DNA from 4 places in the Micromonospora vulcania genome. Region 2 is predicted to be linked to each of the others. Evidence: riboswitches for the same ligand, from Rfam matches in the RefSeq annotation. Region 2 holds a riboswitch; each other region holds the start of a gene.
The links. Region 2 has a riboswitch for cyclic di-AMP ahead of ACFQGL_RS09025 (C39 family peptidase). Riboswitches for the same ligand answer to the same signal wherever they lie in the genome.
Positions count from the first base shown of each region.

Region 1: linked by a shared signal. The riboswitch ahead of ACFQGL_RS03105 (coiled-coil domain-containing protein) and the one ahead of ACFQGL_RS09025 (C39 family peptidase) in region 2 are both predicted to bind cyclic di-AMP.
Region 3: linked by a shared signal. The riboswitch ahead of ACFQGL_RS19480 (C40 family peptidase) and the one ahead of ACFQGL_RS09025 (C39 family peptidase) in region 2 are both predicted to bind cyclic di-AMP.
Region 4: linked by a shared signal. The riboswitch ahead of ACFQGL_RS28100 (coiled-coil domain-containing protein) and the one ahead of ACFQGL_RS09025 (C39 family peptidase) in region 2 are both predicted to bind cyclic di-AMP.

Region 1 is NZ_JBHSQS010000002.1:111,269-115,738, forward strand. Features, by position in the region: gene ACFQGL_RS03095 (SRPBCC family protein) at 1-388, shown strand, start outside; gene ACFQGL_RS03100 (hypothetical protein) at 570-1,205, opposite strand; gene ACFQGL_RS03105 (coiled-coil domain-containing protein) at 1,325-2,392, opposite strand; cyclic di-AMP (ydaO/yuaA leader) riboswitch at 2,398-2,529, opposite strand; gene ACFQGL_RS03110 (cation diffusion facilitator family transporter) at 2,644-3,561, opposite strand; gene ACFQGL_RS03115 (HelD family protein) at 3,668-4,470, opposite strand, start outside.
Region 2 is NZ_JBHSQS010000004.1:432,471-436,940, reverse strand. Features, by position in the region: gene ACFQGL_RS09035 (alpha/beta fold hydrolase) at 1-133, opposite strand, end outside; gene ACFQGL_RS09030 (hypothetical protein) at 271-1,320, shown strand; gene ACFQGL_RS09025 (C39 family peptidase) at 1,391-2,239, opposite strand; cyclic di-AMP (ydaO/yuaA leader) riboswitch at 2,471-2,614, opposite strand; gene ACFQGL_RS09020 (hypothetical protein) at 2,900-3,679, opposite strand; gene ACFQGL_RS09015 (hypothetical protein) at 3,820-4,299, opposite strand; gene ACFQGL_RS09010 (acyltransferase family protein) at 4,391-4,470, opposite strand, start outside.
Region 3 is NZ_JBHSQS010000011.1:53,026-57,495, reverse strand. Features, by position in the region: gene ACFQGL_RS19490 (C40 family peptidase) at 1-273, shown strand, start outside; gene ACFQGL_RS19485 (N-acetylmuramoyl-L-alanine amidase) at 333-2,312, opposite strand; cyclic di-AMP (ydaO/yuaA leader) riboswitch at 2,546-2,678, shown strand; gene ACFQGL_RS19480 (C40 family peptidase) at 2,691-3,731, shown strand; gene dcd (dCTP deaminase) at 3,809-4,387, opposite strand.
Region 4 is NZ_JBHSQS010000027.1:23,286-27,755, reverse strand. Features, by position in the region: gene ACFQGL_RS28105 (carbonic anhydrase) at 178-897, shown strand; gene ACFQGL_RS28100 (coiled-coil domain-containing protein) at 951-1,970, opposite strand; cyclic di-AMP (ydaO/yuaA leader) riboswitch at 1,975-2,105, opposite strand; gene ACFQGL_RS28095 (metal-sensitive transcriptional regulator) at 2,703-2,999, opposite strand; gene ACFQGL_RS28090 (heavy-metal-associated domain-containing protein) at 3,153-3,362, shown strand; gene ACFQGL_RS28085 (hypothetical protein) at 3,376-4,353, shown strand; gene ACFQGL_RS28080 (heavy metal translocating P-type ATPase) at 4,366-4,470, shown strand, end outside.

The DNA.
Region 1 (4,470 bases), on a different contig from region 2:
GACCCGACAGGGTGAGTTGCACCCGCTGATCATCCGGGTCCGACAGCTGCCGACCCGGCCCGGTGCCCGGGCCAGCTACGTGATCAACGATCGCCTGGAGGCCGGGCCGCTGCGCTTCCGGACCAGCTACCGGGCGGACGTGCTGATCAACGATGCGGACGAGATCGTGATGGTGGCCCGCCAATGGCCGGCCACTTCGGTACGCAACCACACCCGACTGCGCGCCGAGCCGGACGGCCTGGTCCGGATCGACGTGGAGATCACCCTGACCGCGCCAGCCCCACTGTTCCGGTACGCGTTCGGCCAGGCCCGTTCGGCGCACCTGGCCCTGGCCACCCGCCTCGCCGCAGCCCTTGACCAAACCGGCGACCCCCCACCCACGACCTGACCCACCCGCGCCTCGCGTCCCGCGCCGCGCCCGCGCTGCGCCGAGCGATCACCTCTGCGGCTCGCGCCGCGCCTGCGCCGCGCCCGCGCCGCGCGATGACCCCCGCGGCCGCGCCGCGCCTGCGCGGCGCGGTGATCGCGCTCGATCCACGATGTAGTGGCCTGCGGGCAGCGGGAGGCCACTACATCCTGGTTGCAGCGCGATCACCGCCGCCGGCGGCAGCGCGATCACGGCCGCCGGCGGCAGCGCGATCACGGTCGCCGGCGGCAGCGCGACCACCTGCGCTGGCGGCAGCGCGATCACGGCCGCCGCGGGCCGCGCGGGTGCGAGCGCCGCGAGCCGCTGCCGGCTGTGCGGCCGGTCGTCGTCCCCATGGTTTGTACGTGGAGAGCACCGTCGCGATGATCATCAGGCTGGTGGACACCGTGGGTGCGATCACCAGGTCGGCGCGGTCCCGAGCGGGCAGGGCGGCGCCCAGCGCCCCGGCGTGCCGCAGGTTCGGGGTGAGCAGGAACAGCACCAGCCCGACCATCACCGTGGTGATCACGAGCTTGGCCACCACCCAGCGGTAGCGCAGCAGCCCCCACGGGGTGAGCAGCGCGCTGACCACGCCGATCAGCCAGACGAGCACGCTCAGCGGCGCGAACAGCACGGTGCCGATCAGCGCGGCGACCGGGTAGAAGGCGGCCGGGTCGGCGCCGCGCTGCACCGCGATGCCGAGGGTGAGCAGCACCAGGTCGGCGCCGAGCCAGCCGAGCGAGGTGATCAGGTGCAGGGTGAGCAGTGCCTTGCGGGCGGTGGGCGAGATCCGAGGCATACCTGGATGCTGCCCGCCGGGCGTGCCCGGGTCGTCCGACCGCCGACGACACCCGGGGTACGCCCCCGGACGTACTCCGGTCGGTGCCCCCGAGTCACGGGGGCACCGACCGGGACGGGTCAGTAGACGGACAGGTGCACGTGGTTGGTGTGTGCGCTGGACGGGTCGCCGCCCGCCCCGCTGTACGCCTTCCACCCGCTGCTGGGCAGCCAGATCTGCCGGTACCAGATCACGTACAGCACGGCGAGCCGGTCGGCGTTGCGGATGAAGTACGCCGCCAGGTTGTTGCCGTACGTCTTGTCACCGCCGGTGGCGTTGCCGCCGAAGCCGGACTTCTGCGCGGCGAAGTCGCAGGCCCGACCCTTCGGGTGCTCGCCGGAGCCACCGTTGCGGTGGCAGGAGACGTACCGGGTGAAGCCGGCGGCCTTGGCCTGGTTGAGCGCGTGCAGGGTGCGTGGGGTGACGCAGCCGGACGCCGGCGTGGGGTCGTTGACGCTGCACGACTCCGACGGCCAGGAGCCGTCCGAGTTGCGGGGCGCCGGTGTCGCGTTGGCGGTGGAGGTGCCCCGGTTGGAGTCGCCGCTGTCGGCGGTGGCCTGGGCCCTGGTCGTGGCGACGGTGAGGGCCCGTTCGGCCTGCTCCTTGCGCTTGGCCATCACCGCGACCTGCTTCTGCTGCTCGCGGATCTCACCGTCCAGGGCTACCTGGGTGCGGGTGACCTCGTCCTTGGTGGCGAGCAGGTCACGCAGCGCCCGGTCCTCGTTGGCGGCGACCGCCCCCAGCGCGGCGGCCCGGTCCATGAAGCCTTCCGGGGTGTTGCTGTTGAGCAGCGCCGACACCGTGCCGAGCCGCCCGGTGCGGTAGGCCATCCCGGCGATCGTGCCGACCTTGCCGCTGCGGTGCGACAGCTCGGCTTCGGTGGTCTTCAGTTGGGCGGTGAGCTGCTGCTGCCGCTGCACGGAGGTCTCCAGCGCGCGCTTCGCGTCCAGGTAGCCCTTGCTGGCGGCCTCCAGTTGGGCCCGTAACGCCGGGGTGCCGCCCTCGACGTCGTCGTCGGGTGCGGCGGCGGCCCGCAGGCCGGTCGGGGGAGCGGCCGAGGCGGTGCCGGCCGGGAGTGCGATGCCGAGAGCGAACATCGCGACGATCAGGCCCGCGAATCGGGCCGTGGGTGGTCGTGCTGGTGCCACTACGCATGTCCTTCCGTCAGCCGCCGACCGGGTTAGCTGACGGGTTCGGGACGGAAGATCCCTACCGCTGACGCGGATGCACCCCAGGAACATGGTTCCCCGGTTCGCCCGCTCGGGCGATTAGGCGGCGACCGCCACCGGCACCGGGTGGGCGCCGCTTGGTGGAGGCCGGGACCGAGCTTACCGGTGCAGGTGGGGTCGATGCAGCCGATGTGACGGACGGTGCGTGCGTGGTAACGATGAACTCGCCACTACCACTCGATCGAGCCGCAGGCGCCGGGGGCGGCGCCGGGCTCGATCTGCAACGTCGCGTGCTCGATCCGGAAGTCGTCGTGCAGGGCGGTGCGGGCCGCGGTGAGCACCGCGCCGACCTCCGCGTCGGGTGCCATGGTCAGGTGCGCCGAGGCCACCTCCATGCCCGAGGTGAGCGTCCAGACGTGCAGGTCGTGCACCTCGACGACGCCGGGCACGGCGGCCAGCCGGTCGTGCACGGCGGTCACCTGCAGGTGCTCCGGGGCGGCCTGCACCAGGATGCGGACGGCGGCCCGGCCCAACCGCCAGGTGCGCGGCAGGATGAACACGCCGATGGCGACCGCGACCGCCGCGTCGGCCCACCACCAGTCGGTGACCTCGATCAGCAGCGCGGCGCCGATCACGCCGAGCGAGCCGAGCAGGTCGCCGACCACCTCCAGGTAGGCGCCCTGGATGTTGATGCTCTCCCGGGCCCCGGCGCGGAGCAGGGCGAACGCGATCAGGTTGGCGAGCAGGCCGAGTACGGCCACCACGAGCATCGGGCCGGCCAGCACCCGGTGCGGGTCGCCGAACCGGCCGATCGCCTCGATCACCACGTAGACCGCCACGCCGGAGAGCAGGACGGCGTTGGCGAGCGCGGCGAGCACCTCAAGTCGGTAGAGCCCGAAGGTGCGCTGCGGATCGCCGGTGGCCCGGCGGGTCGCGGTGATCGCGGCGAGCGCCATCGCGATGCCGAGCACGTCGGTGAACATGTGCCCGGCGTCGGAGAGCAGGGCCAGCGATCCGGTGTGGAAGGCGGCCACCGCCTCGACGACCATCAGGGTGGCGAGCGGCCCGAACGCCGCCCAGAGCCGGCCTCGGTGCTGCTGCGCGGCGTTGGCGACCGACCCATGGTGGTGGTCATGACCTGCGCCCACGGAACCACCCTCCGCCGTCGATCGGGACCGGGTCAAATGTATGCTCACATCGCTATGTATGCAAGTGTAGGGCCGGACGCCGCCCAGCGCGGGCCGTTGCCCCGGATCAGGCGGTCGGATCGATGGTGGTGAGCCGCTGGGTGGCCCGGGAGAGCGCGACGTAGAGCGTGCGTACGCCGGCGCCCGGATCCGCCCGGATCTCGGTCGGCGCGACCAGCACCACCCCGTCGTACTCCATGCCCTTGGCCTCCAGGCTGGTGACCACCTGCAACCGCGACGCGCCGAGCGCGCCGAGCCAGCCGGCGACCTCGTCGCGGCGGGGGACCGGCGTGATCACCCCGACCGTGCCCTCCACCTCGGCCAACAGCCCGGTGGCCGCCTTGACGGTCGCGGCCTCCAACTCCTCGGCGGAGACCACCAGTTCGACCGGGTCGATTCCGGTGGAGCGGACGGCGGTCGGCAGCGGCAGGTCGGGGTAGAGCCGGCGGATCTCCGTCGCCGCCACCGCGAAGATCTCCGCCGAGTTGCGGTAGTTGGTGGTCAGCGTGAAGTTGTGCCGCTTGCGCCGGCCCAACGCCTGGTCCTGAGCCCGGGTCAACTCCTCCGGGTCACCGGTCCATGCGGTCTGCGCCGGATCGCCCACCACCGTCCAGGAGGCCAACCGGCCACGTCGGCCGACCATGCGCCACTGCATCGGCGACACGTCCTGCGCCTCGTCCACCACCACGTGCGCGTACTCCCGGTAGTCCTCCGGCCGCTCACGGGCCGCCGCCCGGGCGGCCCGCTGCCGCTCGCCGAGAGTGCTCAGCTCGCGGACCCCGCCGGCGAGCTGGAACGGGTCGCGCTTGGCCCGGGCCGGCCGCATCGGCTTGCCGAGCAGCGCGTCCAACTCGTCCAGCAGCGCCACGT
Region 2 (4,470 bases):
CCAGCCACCGCCCGGGCCAGTGCTGCTCCAACAGTGGCGCCCAGGGCAACCAGATGTCCCCGGTCGCCCCCATCCCGTGCAGCAGCAGCAGGACGGGCCGACGGCCGGTACGGGCATCCGATTCATCCACCACGGCCGCAGTCTCCCACGGTTCGCGGGCCGGTACGAGGATCACCGACGGGGACGACGTACCGACAAAGATCCACTGTAGAGTTCGCCGCCTGGCGGGCCGATCCGGCCCGTCGGTCCCGGAGCGGAGAGGAGCCCGACATGCTCACAAGGCATCGATCAGTACTGGTGGCGGCCCTGGCGGCCGTCGCGGTCGGCACAGCGCCCGGCGCTCCGGCGCTCGCAACGGCGTCGAACGTGCCCACGCCGACCCTCGGCACCGACGCGGTCGTGGCGGCCGACCGGGTCCTGCGGGTCTACAACAACAACATCGAGAACCTGGTGCTGAACAACGCCGACGGGACGTGCACCCGGGTCTCCGGGCCGGACCACCTGACCTCGATGCTGGTGGACGACAACGGCAGCAAGGGCACTGCCGGCGTGGTGGCGCCCGACATCCTGATCGTGCAGCAGGTGCGCGGGACCGGCCAGGCCGAGGCGTACGCCGACCAACTGTCGGCCAAGTTCGGCTACCCGGCGGGCACGTACGGGGCGATCGTGGCGTGGAGTGACCCGGAGCCGTGGGGCGGCACGCACAAGTGCAGCTCCCAGTCGCTCGGTGACCTGAAAAAGAAGCAGACCAACGGGATCATCTGGAACACCAGGACGCTCAACCTCGCCGCTGGCGACGTCTCGAAGTACTGGAGCGCGGGCTGGCTCAAGCCGGGCACGGCGTACGCCAACGGAGCCGGGTGCACGCTCTACAAGCCGCCGAACAGCGACCCGGACAGCACCGACTACTACAAGTGGAAGCGGACCAGCGCCATCGCGGCCCGGTTCACCATCAAGGCGACCGGCACCAGCGTGTTCGCCGCGACCATGCACCTGCCCCAGGAGAACCGGCAGAACGCGTGTGCCGGCGACGGCGACACCGGGATCGCCAACTCCGGCATCCACCTCGGCGCGGACGCCACCAGCCTGCTGAACGCGTCCACGATCCGCATCGTGGGGATCGACGCGAACCGTACGGGCATCGCGCCGAGCACCCTGAGCGGCTACGGCATGACCGGCTACGGTTCCGCCGCCACCAGCGGCTCCAGCAAGATCGATTATCTCTTCGTGAAGGGCGGCGTGCAGCCGTCCAGCATCGGCCACACGATCAGCGGGACGAAGTCGAACCACCTCGCCCTGTACGGCTTCATCAGCTACTGACCGTACCGACACGGACGCCGCGGGCGCCGGCCCCTCGTGGGGGACGGCGCCCGCGGCGGCTACGCCCGGATCAGGCGGAGTATCCCCGAGTGGCGATCCAGTTGGCCAGATCGATCGTGGTGATCCAGTACGCCGGGTCGGCCGGGTTCGCCGAGTCGGCGATCCGCACGGTCCGCCCGTTGTCCTTGTAACCCACCACGGCGATGTAGTGCCCGCCGCCGTACGAGTGCCAGCCGCCGTCGGTGTCGGTGGCGTCGCCGACGACGTTGGCCACCACTCCGCGACCGTCGGTGATCGCCTTGACCACGTCAGCCTGGAGCCGGTCCATCTGGGCCGGGCTCGGCGAACCGGCGAACATCCGGGTCTGGTACGGGTTGCCCTTGACCTCGGCGTTGAGAACCCGGGTGGTGTCCTCGGCCGAGTTGGTGCCCATCTCGGTGGTGCCCAGCTCGGCGCCCAACTCCTCCTGGGTGCGGTCGATGCCGGTGGCGCTCAGCGCGTTGCGGGTGGCCGCCGGGCCGCAGTTGTAGTACGTGTTCTGCGCCTGGTAGTCGTAGTCGAGCACCTTGGTCGCGGGGGGCTTCGGCGGTGCCGGCTTGCGGGTCAGGTCCGGGTTGCTGGTGGCCTTGGCGGCGGGCGACGCGGCGCTGGTGGCCGGAGCGGCGGTGGTCGGCGCGGCGCTGGCCGAGGGGGACGCCACGCGTGCCTCGCTGCGGGACGCGGCGGTGTCGCTGCGCATCTCGGCGACCGTGGTCGCGGTGCGCTGGGCGGCGGGGGCGTCGTCGGTGCCGGCGAGCAGGGCGCCGGTGGTGGTCGCGATCGCGAGGGCCGCGGCGGAGGCGGCGACGATCTGGTACGGGCGCTCGGTGGCGAGGCGGCGGAGCTGACGCTGCAGGGTGTGCTTCACGGGGTCCTCCACGGATCGGGGGGAGAGCGGCGCACCGGGCGGATTCGGTATCCGGGCAGGCGCCAGCGCGCAGACCGTGGTCCGCGCGGGGTGAACCGCTCAGGGGAACGCCCGGCTCGGCCGGGCGGGAAGGGCGGCGACCCGGAGGTCAGCTCACCGTCACCGGGCGAATAAGCGGGGGCACCGCGGTGCCGTGAAGGCGGGGGAACAACCAAGGGGTGGAGAGGTGCTGCACGAGGATGGAACTCCTTCCGACACCGCCTACCGGGTTAGCTGACGGATTCGGGCGGGAAGATCGCCCTACCGCGGGCCGGTGGCTCGCGGATTCACCCCGGACTTAACTGTTGGGTCCCCGGTTCGTGGATCACGATTGAGCGGGTCGGCGCGGCGTCGCCTCTTGCGATCGGTTACCGCACCGGACGCGCCGACACTACTGGCCACTTCGAGCCCTGCCAAGCCCGCTCCACCTGCGTAAACCTGAATTGGTACGACAATTTCTGCGCGTATTGCCGCTGACGCGACTCGATGGGACAACCGGTTACGGCAGCGCCTACGGGCGATAACCGGACAGGCCGTCGACAACACCGACGTATTCGCGGGAACAATCGCGCCGATCGTGCCGCCCGCCCGATTTCCGCCGCGTGTGACCGGGCTCACCCACTGATCGGAGGATCAGCCCACCCGGGCCGGTCGCCAACGCGCCACGGCGGCCGGCCGGAACGCCGCGGTCACCACCCGGCGCACCAGCAGCGGGCTCGGCCGCGACCGCGCCACAGCCGCGTACGCCTCCTCGGCGAGGGTGCGGGCCGACTCGGCGGCCAGTTCCGCGTCCCGCCATGCCATCTGTTCCCGCTCGGCGGCGGCCAGGTAGGCGGCACGCCGGCCGTCCCGGATCGCCCGGCTCAGCAGCGCCTCCTGCTCGACCGGGTGCCGGCGGGCGTCCCAGCCGTGCCGGTGGCCGAACACGTCGCCGAGTTGCCGCATGGACAGCTCGCCGCGCCAGTGCGCCGCCATCGCGGCCTGGTGCAGGTAGCGCTCCCGGGCGGCGTACTCGGCGGGGGTACGCGGGGTACGCGGGGTGGGCAACGCGGCGGCGCCGGCGAACCGGCGGGCGGCGGTGTCCGCCTCGTCGTACTCGGCCCACGCCCGTTCCGCCTGCTCCTGGGCGGTCAGCCACTCGGTACGCCGGCGGTGGGCGGTCTGCACCGCGCCGCCCGCGGCCACGGCCACCTCCTCGGCGTACCGGCGCAGGTCGGCGGCCTCGGCGGCGGCGGACTCGGCCAGGTCCCGGGCGGTTGGCACGGCCGGGGCCGGGTCGGGAGCAGGCCGGTCCCGTTCCGGGCGGGCGACCAGCACGGCGAGCACGGTCAGCGCCAGCAGGAACAGGGCCGACCAGATGGCGGCGGCCTGCGGTACCTCGGTCAGGAACTGGTAGAAGACGACGGTCTCCATGGTCGGCACCTCGGGGAGAGAGCGATGCGATGGGGAGCCGCACCGGCCGCACGAGCCGTGGCGGGCCACGGATGGGCGGGCGGTGGGGTGCGGAGCTGTTGGGTCGACAGGCGCGGCGGCGGGAGACTCGTCCCGGGTGTTCAGCGCCGCCCTGGTGGGGCCCTGGGCGCGCGGCTGGCCGGACCGTCGACGCGGGGTAGTCGGTCGGCCCCGGCCGTACCCATCGGGGTCACGCCGGCCGGGTGGACGGGGACCGCGCTCTCGCCGCCGGGCGACGCCGGCTGCGGGTCGGTCGACCACGCGGGGCCGACCCCCTCGGCGACGCTGTCAACGGCGACCCGGACGGTGTACGTGGCAGCGTCCGCCCAGACGGTCTGCGCGGCGGCGTCAACCCGGACGGCGTGCGCGGCGGCGTCCGCCCGGACGGACCAGGACGACGGCGCGAGCTGCTCGGCGGCGAACGCCGGTGGGACCGCGGCTGGAACCGACGACGCGGTGGCGGTGGCGGGCGACGCGCCGGCACCGAGGGCGAGGGCCGCGACGACGGCGAGGCTGGTCAGCATCCGCGTCGCCCAACGCGCTACCCACCACAGCGGACAGGTGAGCGCGACCGGGAGCATCTCCACACGCTACCGCCGACACCCACCGGACGCATCGGCGCCGGGCGTGTCGGTTCGCGGCACGCCGACCGTGCTGACCAGGGTGGACGGTTCAGCGCGAGTCGGCGTACGTCGATCGCTCGCCGGCCTGGCCGACCCGGGACCCGGCCCCGGCGGCCTCGGGCACGGCGG
Region 3 (4,470 bases), on a different contig from region 2:
AACTCGTTCGACTGCTCGGGCCTGACCCAGTACGCCTACAAGGCAGCCGGGATCAGCCTCACCCACCACACGGGCGACCAGTGGCACGAGGGCAAGGCCATCTCGCGGGCCGATGCCCGCCCCGGTGACCTGGTCTTCTTCTTCAGCGACCTGCACCATGTCGGCCTGTACCTCGGCAACGACAAGATGGTGCACGCGCCACGCGCCGGTAAGCCGGTGCAGGTGGCCAGCATCAACTACATGCCGGTCGCCGGGTTCCGCAGACCCGGCTGATCCAGCAGACGCCACGAGGGCCCCCGGTCGGACGACCGGGGGCCCTCGTCGTTCGTTGTTCAGCGGGGTGCGCCCACCGGGGACGGCAGGAGCTGCACGTCGGCGAGGTCGACGTACATGATGCGGTGGCCGAACTGGATCTGCGCGTAACGGTTCTGGCCCCGGATGACCGTCCAGTCGCCCGGCGAGGAGCCGTCGAACGTGGTGGCCCGGTAGTACTCGCCGGCCAGCACCGCCCCGACGGCGTACCGCTGCCCGGCGGCGAGCGTGTACTGCAGCGGCGAGATCGTCTGGTAGGGCACTCCGGCCGGGTACGCGGCCTGCTCCGGGTACGCCCGCCCGTACACCGGGATGGTGGCCCGTCCCGGCTTCGGGGTGGCCACCACGCCGACAGTCCAACTGGCGGTCGGCGCGGACGCCGGATTGTGGAACCAGGCCTTCTGGCCGAGGTACCAGATCGCCGTCCAGTCGCCCTGGCGCCCGGCGAGCGCGTACGTCTGCCCGGCGGAGGCCCGTGCGCCATGGTCCGAGACGGCCATCGTGTTCGGGGTGCCGTCCGGGCGCAGCGCGATGTCGTTGACCAGAGGTGCGTCCGCGGCCGGCGCGCTACGCAGGATCACCGCTGACGAGCCGCGCGGCGGGCACGGCACACCGGCGGTGACGCATCCGGTGAACGCCGGCTGGTTGGTGGCGAAGTCCGGGTCGATCCGGACCAGCCCGGTGGCCGGGGTGCCGGTGTCCAGCCGCGGCGCGTGCAGCAGCTCGAAGTAGTGCGTCCAGTCCCAGTACGGGCCGGTGTCCCAGTGCATCCCGCGTACGTTCGCGGCGATGGTCCCGGGCACGTTGTCGTGGCCGATGATGTGCTGTCGGTCCAGCGGGATGCCCAGCCGCAGCGCGAGGTGCCGGACCAGCTTCGCCGAGGTCCGGTACATCGCCTCGGTGTACCAGGTGCCCTCCGCGGCGAAGCCCTCGTGCTCCAGCCCCACCGACTTGGCGTTGACGAACCAGTTGCCGGCGTGCCAGGCGACGTCCTTGGTCTTCACGTGCTGGGCGACGTGCCCGTCCACCGAGCGCAGCGAGTAGTGCCAGCTCACGTAGGTCGGGTCCTGGACGAGCTTCAGGGTGGTCGCCCAGCTCGCCTCGGTGTCGTGGATGACGATGTACTCGATCTTCTGCCGGGCGGGCCGGTCGGAGAGGTCGTGGTTGCCGTAGTCACCGTCGCCGAACGCCGCGTACGGCGCCGGGATCCACTCGCAGGAGATGGTGCGGGGGCACTCCAGCCCGTCCGGGCGGGCGAGTCGGCGCAGGCCCAGCCGGTCCAGCCAGGAACGCTCCGGTTGCACCGCGCGCGCCGGCAGCGTGATCCGCTGGCCGTCGTCGGTCACCCGGGACTCGCCGGTGCCGATGGTCGTGTAGACCTCGTCGGCGAAGGCCGCCGCGGCGTCCGCGGTGTCCGCGCCGCCGTAGCGGGCCACCGCGCCGTACCAGGTGGCCGGGTCGGTGCCGGCGCCGACCGGGGCGCCAAGCTCCCGTTGGTACGAGGCCAGCAGCGCCGCCCCGCCCCGGATGTTCACGCCCACGTCGCTGCGCAGCGCCTCGGGGGTGGCACCGGTCAGCTCGGCGGCGGCGTCCACGGTCTGCAACGCTGCGGCGGGCGGAGCGTTGTCCTCGGCCGGCCGCGGAGCGAGGGCCGGCGCGGGCCGTGCGTCGTCACCGCGCGGGTCCTCGGTGCCGGCGTCGTGGTGGACGCCCTCGGACCGGGCGGTCACCTGTCGGGCATCGGTCAGGTGCATCGGACCGTAGCCGGCGCCGGTGCTCGGTGTGCCGGCGTTGCTGTCCCAGCGCGACTCCAGGTAGGAGACGCCGAGCAGCACGTCGGTCGGTACGCCGTACTCGGCTGCCGCGGCGGCATACTGCTGCTGCCGGTCGACGGTCGGTGCGGCGGCGGCCTGGCCGGCGGGTATCGGCACCGTGATCGCGGCGGCGACCACGGTGGCGAGCAGCGCACGCCGGCCGGTCGGCAGGGTTGAATGGTGCATCGAACCCCCTATATCTGACGGGTCAAGGTGAGGTCACCTTCGCGCCGCTCGGAGCTCGCGTCAATACCTTTCCATCTATCGAAGCAATCGGAAGAATTTCTTCGCGTACCGTGCGTAACTTCTTCCAATCGATACGGAGTGTCACGGCCGCACGGGTTGCGGATCGGTAACAGCCGTCTCTACTCTGGTCATTCGTCGGGCCGATAGCAGGTCCGCCCACCCCGGGCGGTAACGGACCGACACCGCCGAGTCGCTTCCGAGCGAACCGGGGACCCAGGTTTCTCGGGGTGAATCCGCACCTGCGGTAGGGCGCCCACTTCCCGCCCGAACCCGTCAGCTAACCCGGTAGGCGGTCAGGAAGAAGGAGTACGGAGCCCGGTGGCACACCATGCCCCGCGGCCGTCGTCCGAGCGGCCGGCGTCAGCCGGCCCGACGGCGACTGTGCCGCGCCCACGCTGGTCCCGTTTCACCACCGCCCTCGCCGCGCTGGTCGGCGTCGCCGTCGTTCTGACCGGCAGCGCCACGGCGGCCCACGCCGACCCGTCCGTCGCCGAGATCGAGCGCCAGATCGACGCCGACTGGAACAAGCTCGAACCGATCATCGAACGGCACAACGCCACGCGCGCCGACCTGGCCGGCAAGCGCAGGCAGGCCGACGCGCTGGCCGCCCGGATCACCCCGCTGGAGCGCCAGGTCGACGCCGCGATGGACAAGGTCAGCGCCCTGGCCGTCCGCGCCTACAAGGGCGAGAACGTCGCCACCGTCAACGCCGTCCTGGGCAGCCAGTCGCCCGGCGAGGTGGTCGGGCAGCTCGAGATGCTCGACCGGTTCGCGCACAACCAGCAGCAGGACGTACGCGAGGTCGCCGACCTGCGCGACGAGCTGGCCCGGCAGAAGGCGCCGCTGGACGAGATGGTCGCCCAGCTGACCGTCACCGAGGCCCAGCTGGCGGCGAAGAAGAAGCAGATCAACGAGGAGATCGACAAGCTGCAGAAGCTGCGCCTCAAGGTGTACGGCAACGGCGGCGGCGGCTCACTGCGTCCGGCGCCCTGCCCGGGCAGCTACCCCGGCGGTGCCGCCGGCGTGGCGGTCAAGTTCGCCTGCGCGCAGATCGGCAAGCCCTACGTGTGGGGCGCCGAGGGCCCGAACTCGTACGACTGCTCCGGGCTGATGCTGGCCGCCTGGGCCAAGGCCGGGGTGTCACTCCCGCACAACGCGGCCCAGCAGAGCCGGGTGACCAAGGACGTCAGCAGGGCCAACCTGCGCCCCGGTGACCTGGTCTTCTACTACAGCGACATCCACCACGTCGGCATGTACGTCGGCGGTGGCTGGGTGGTGCACGCCTCGCAGGCGGGCCAACCCGTGAAGATGAAGAAGGTCGACGACGGCCCGATCCACAGCTACGGCCGCCCCGGCTGAGCCTGAGATGTAAGGAAGGGGCCCTTCCTACCGCCTGCGGTAGAGAAAGGGCCCCTTTTTAACACACGACGAGTCGATTACCGGGTGGGCCAGGTGCGCCAGTGCTGCCAGGAGCGGCTCGGAGTCGGCCCGCGCTGCCCCTGGTACCGCGAGCCGTAGACCATCGAGCCGTACGGGTGCTCGGCCGGTGAGGAGAGTCGGAAGATGCAGAGCTGCCCGATCTTCATGCCCGGCCAGAGGGTGATCGGCAGGTTCGCCACATTGGACAGCTCCAGCGTCACGTGGCCGGAGAAGCCCGGGTCGATGAAGCCGGCGGTGGAGTGGGTGAGCAGCCCGAGTCGGCCCAGGCTCGACTTGCCCTCGAGTCGGCCCGCGAGCTGGTCGCCGAGCGAGATCACCTCCAGCGTCGAGGCGAGCACGAACTCCCCCGGGTGCAGCACGAACGGCTCGCCGTCGGGCACCTCGACCGCCGAGGTCAGGTCGTCCTGCTGCATGGCCGGGTCGATGTGTGTGTAGAGATGGTTGTTGAAGACCCGGAACAGCCGGTCGAGCCGTACGTCAATGCTGGACGGTTGGACCAGGGTGGGCTCGAACGGCTCCAGGCCCAGCGTGCCGGCCTTGATCTCGGAGACCAGGTCGCGGTCGGAGAGCAGCATCGGACCACCATAGCGGCGTCAGCGGCAACTACCGGATTCGGTGCCGGTGACCAGCGCGCCGAGGTCGCTGCTCGTACATTTGT
Region 4 (4,470 bases), on a different contig from region 2:
CCGCTCTGCCCGGACCGTCGCCGGAGGGGCCGGCCCGGACCAACGTATGAAATCTATATCACGCATATCTTGACGCATGTTGCGGTGCATGTGACGGTGGAGCCCGGGCCAACGCACACCGCAGGCTCGGTTAACGGCCCGTTGAGCAGGCCAAATGCGTGGAGACGAGGTACGGGGATGAATCGTCCCGTCACGCCCGGCGGGCAGCCGGGGCCGCAGCGAGGCGCCGGCCCGGAGTCGACGCCCACCGACCCGGCGCGGGCGTACGCGGAGCTGGCCGCCGGTAACCAGCGGTTCGTCAGCGGTGCCCCGCGCCACCCGAACCAGGACGCCGAGCATCGGGCGGCGGTGGCCGATGGGCAGCACCCGTTCGCGGTGATCGTCGGATGCTCCGACTCCCGGCTGGCCGCCGAGATCATCTTTGACCGGGGGCTGGGTGACCTGTTCGTGGTCCGCACCGCCGGGCACATTGTCGGCCCGGAGGTGCTGGGCAGCGTGGAGTACGCGGTGACGGTGCTCGGTACGCCCCTGGTGGTGGTGCTCGGGCACGACTCGTGCGGTGCGGTGCAGGCAGCCCGGGAGGCGGCCACCACCGGCACCGCTCCCCGGGGGCACCTGCGCGCGGTCGTCGACGCCGTGCTGCCCAGCCTGCGCCGGGCCGCCTCCGAGGGGGTGGACGACATCGACGGCATCGTCGACATCCACATCGCACAGACCGTCGAGACGCTGCTCGACCAGTCGCCGGTGTTGGCTGCCGAGGTGGCGCAGGGGCGGTGCGCGGTTGTCGGGGTGTCCTACCGGCTCGCCGCCGGAGTGGTGCGTCCGGTGGCCTCCGTGCCGGCCGGTGCCGCGACGCTCGACGTACCCGCCGACCCGGCCGCGCCCGCCGCGGCCTGACGCGACGAGGGCCGCCCCGCACGGTGCGGGACGGCCCTCGACGCGTGTGCGGGTCAGAGCAGCGACATGTGTACGTGGTCGGTGTGGTTCGACGGCCCGCTGTACGACTTCCAGCCGGTCGCCGGGAACCAGATCTGCCGGTTCCAGATCACGTAGTAGATGCCGAGCCGGTCGGCGTTGCGGATCAGGAACGCGGCGACGTTGTTGCCGTACGTCCGGGTGTCCTCGTTGTGCCACGGGGCGAAGCCGCTCTTCTGCAGCGACCAGTCGCAGGCGCGGCCCTTCGGGTGCTCCCACGGACCGCCGGAGCGGTAGCAGCCGACGAACCGGTTGAAGCCGGCCCGCTTGACCTCCTTGTAGGCGTGCAACGTGCGCGGGGTGATGCAGCCCGAGGTGGTGGGGTCCTTCGCGCTGCACGACTCGGACTTCCAGTCCCCGTCGGCGGTGCGGCCTGGACCGATCCGGGCGACCGGTGAGGTGGCCGCCACCAGGCCACCGGTGAAGCCCTTCCCACCGACCAGGGCGAGCGCCTTGTCCGCGTCACGCTTCTGCTTGGCCATCAGTGCGGCCTGCTTCTGCTGCTCGCGGACCTCCGCATCGAGGGCAAGCTTGGCCTGCTCGGCGCGGGCCTTCACGGCGTTGACCTCGGCGAGCTTCTTCTCGTTGACCATGTTCATCTCGTCGAGCGTCGCCGCCCGCTGGACGAACGAGTCGGGGGCGTCGCTCTCCAACAGCATCGCGATGGCGCCGATCCGCCCCGTTCGGTACGACTGGGCGGCGATCTGCCCGACCTGCGGGGCCAGCGCGTCGAGGTCGGCCTTGGCCCGGTCGACCTCCCGCGCCAGATCCGCCTGCCGCGCCTTCGACTTGTCCAGCTTGGACTTCGCCGCGGAATAGTCGCGGTTGGTCTTCTCGATGACGTCGGTGAGCAGTTGAGGCTCGCCGTCCTCCTCGTGCCCGGACGGTGTGGGCGTCGCCGGGGCGGCATGTGCCGGGAGGGGGCCGGCGAGCACGGTCAATGCGGCAATCACGGCCACCGCGGGTGTCATCCAGCGGCGTAGGGGTGCCGTCACAATGTTCCCTTCCGTCGACCGCCGACCGGGTTAGCTGACGGGTTCGGGGCGGAAGTGGCCCCTACCGCTGACGCGGATTCACCCCACGTACCTGGGTTCCCGGCTCGCCGGTTGGCGATTGGGCGGTGGCACCGCAGGCGCCGCTGCGCGCCTTCCTCGGTAACCGGCAGCGAGGTTACCCGAGAGTCGACCGGCTGAGCTACGTCCCGATGCCCACCAAAAGCGTCATTTCGCCATGGCGCTGAGTGACCAGTGATGCGGTTCTCAGGGCGGACGCCCCACCTGGTCACGCTGAGGAGTGTCACCATGCCGTTTCCGTGCTCCTGTTCCGCTCTGGCCACTGGTCGGTGGCGGTGGCTAGGGGTGCGGTCCGCGCCCGGATCGGGTCGGGTCGATCCGGGCGCGGGTGTGGTCGGAACCCGATGCGCGACTCCCAACGATCCGGTGCGGGATACGTGCCGGCGGGCCGCTCGGTTCACCGCCGCTGCGGGAACGTGCGGGTACGGGAGAGTTGGTTCGCTGGATGGCGACCCCGCGGCTACGGACGGTGAGCGTCCGGCCCGGTCGGCCGGAGTCGACGCCGCGCTGCGGCGGCGCCGGTGTCCACTGCGCAGGCGGAGCGGGGTCCGGAGGGCCATCGTCGCAAATGCTAACCAGCCGGACCGGTGGTTGCAGGGCGTGGCGGAGTGTCGGATAGGCGGGCCGCCGACGCGGCGGCGGACGGGCGGGCGGTCAGCCGCGCTTCATCAGCCGACCGACCGCCGCCATCATCTCGGTGGCCATCTCGTCGGCCCGACCCTCGGCCGCTCCCTCGTGCATGCAGTGCCGGGCGTGCCCGTCGAGCAGGCCCAACGCCACCTTGTCCAGGGCGGCCTGGATCGCGGAGATCTGGGTGAGCACGTCGATGCAGTAGCGGTCCTCGTCGACCATCTTCTCGATGCCCCGGACCTGCCCCTCCACACGACGGAGCCGCGCGAGCAGCTGGTCCTTGCTGGCGGTGTACCCGCGGATCGGGGTGGGTGCGGTCATGCGGACCAGGATAGCGTACCCCTGGGGGGTATGGTACGGTCCTTTCTTGTCAGATACCCCCACCGGGTACCGGTAACAGGTCAGCGCAGGGATCCGCCTTCTCCTTACCCCTGGGGGGTATAGGCTTCGGAGGCGATGGAGGGAGACGCTCCGATGGTCAACACGACGTACCAGGTGCAGGGCATGACCTGCGGGCACTGCGTCAGCGCGGTCAGCGCCGAGGTGAGTGCCATCGCGGGTGTCCGAGACGTGCAGGTGGACCTGGCCACCGGTCGGGTCACCGTCGGCAGCGACCAGCCGCTGGACGTGGAGTCCGTCCGGGCGGCCGTCGACGAGGCCGGCTACGACCTCGTCGACGGCTGACGAGGGGGCCGACATGAACACGGCGACCAGACTGGGCGGGTTCGCACTCGGTCTCGCGGCGGTCTTCGGCGCGGCGTACGGGATCGGTCGAGTCACCGATGCCGCCACCCCGGTCGCCGAGAGTCGGCACGACGGCGGCACCCATGCGGCGGGCCCAGCCGGCCAGGGCGAGCACGACGAGGCGGCCGATCGGCTCCCGGGTGGTCTGCTGGTCTCCGACCGCGGCTACACCCTCGAACCGGTCGCCACTCTGGCCGGCGAGTTTGCCTTCCGGATCGGCGGCCCGGACGGCCGGCCGGTGACCCGGTACGACGTGGCGCACGACAAGCGGATGCACCTCATCGTCGCCCGACGGGATCTCTCCGGCTTCCGCCACGTGCATCCGGAGCTGGGCCCGGACGGCACCTGGCGGGTCGCCACCCCGTTGGCCGGGCCCGGGCAGTGGCGGGCGTTCGCCGACTTCACACCGACCGGGGCCGAGCCGCTGACCCTCGGCGTGGACGTGACCGTCCCCGGAACGCTGACCGAGCGGCCGTTGCCCGCACCGGCCACCAGCGCCACCGTCGACGGCTACACGGTCACCCTGGCGGGCGCACCGCAGCCCGGCCAGACCTCGTCGCTCACCCTGACCGTCAGCCGCGACGGGCAGCCGGTCACCGACCTGGAGCCCTACCTGGGCGCGTACGGCCACCTGGTGGCGCTGCGTCGGGGCGACCTCGCGTACCTGCACGTGCACCCGGACGGGACGCCGGGCGACGGGCGGACGCCATCCGGCCCCGCCGTCACCTTCTTCGCCGAGGTGCCCTCGGCCGGCAGCTACCGGCTCTACCTGGACTTCCGGCACGGCGGGTCGGTGCACACCGCCGAGTTCACCGTGGTCGCCGGCACCCCGGCGACCACGGCCCCGACGCCCGGCGGCGGCACCACGCCGAGCGCACCCGTACCGACCGGCGGCGCCGACCACGGCACTCCCGGGCACGGGCACGACTGACGGGACGAGACGATGACCACCACCAGCAGACCGCTGCCGGAGGCACCGAACCGCATCGAGCTGGCGATCGGCGGGATGACCTGCGCCGCCTGTGCCGCCCGCGTCGAGAAGAAGCTG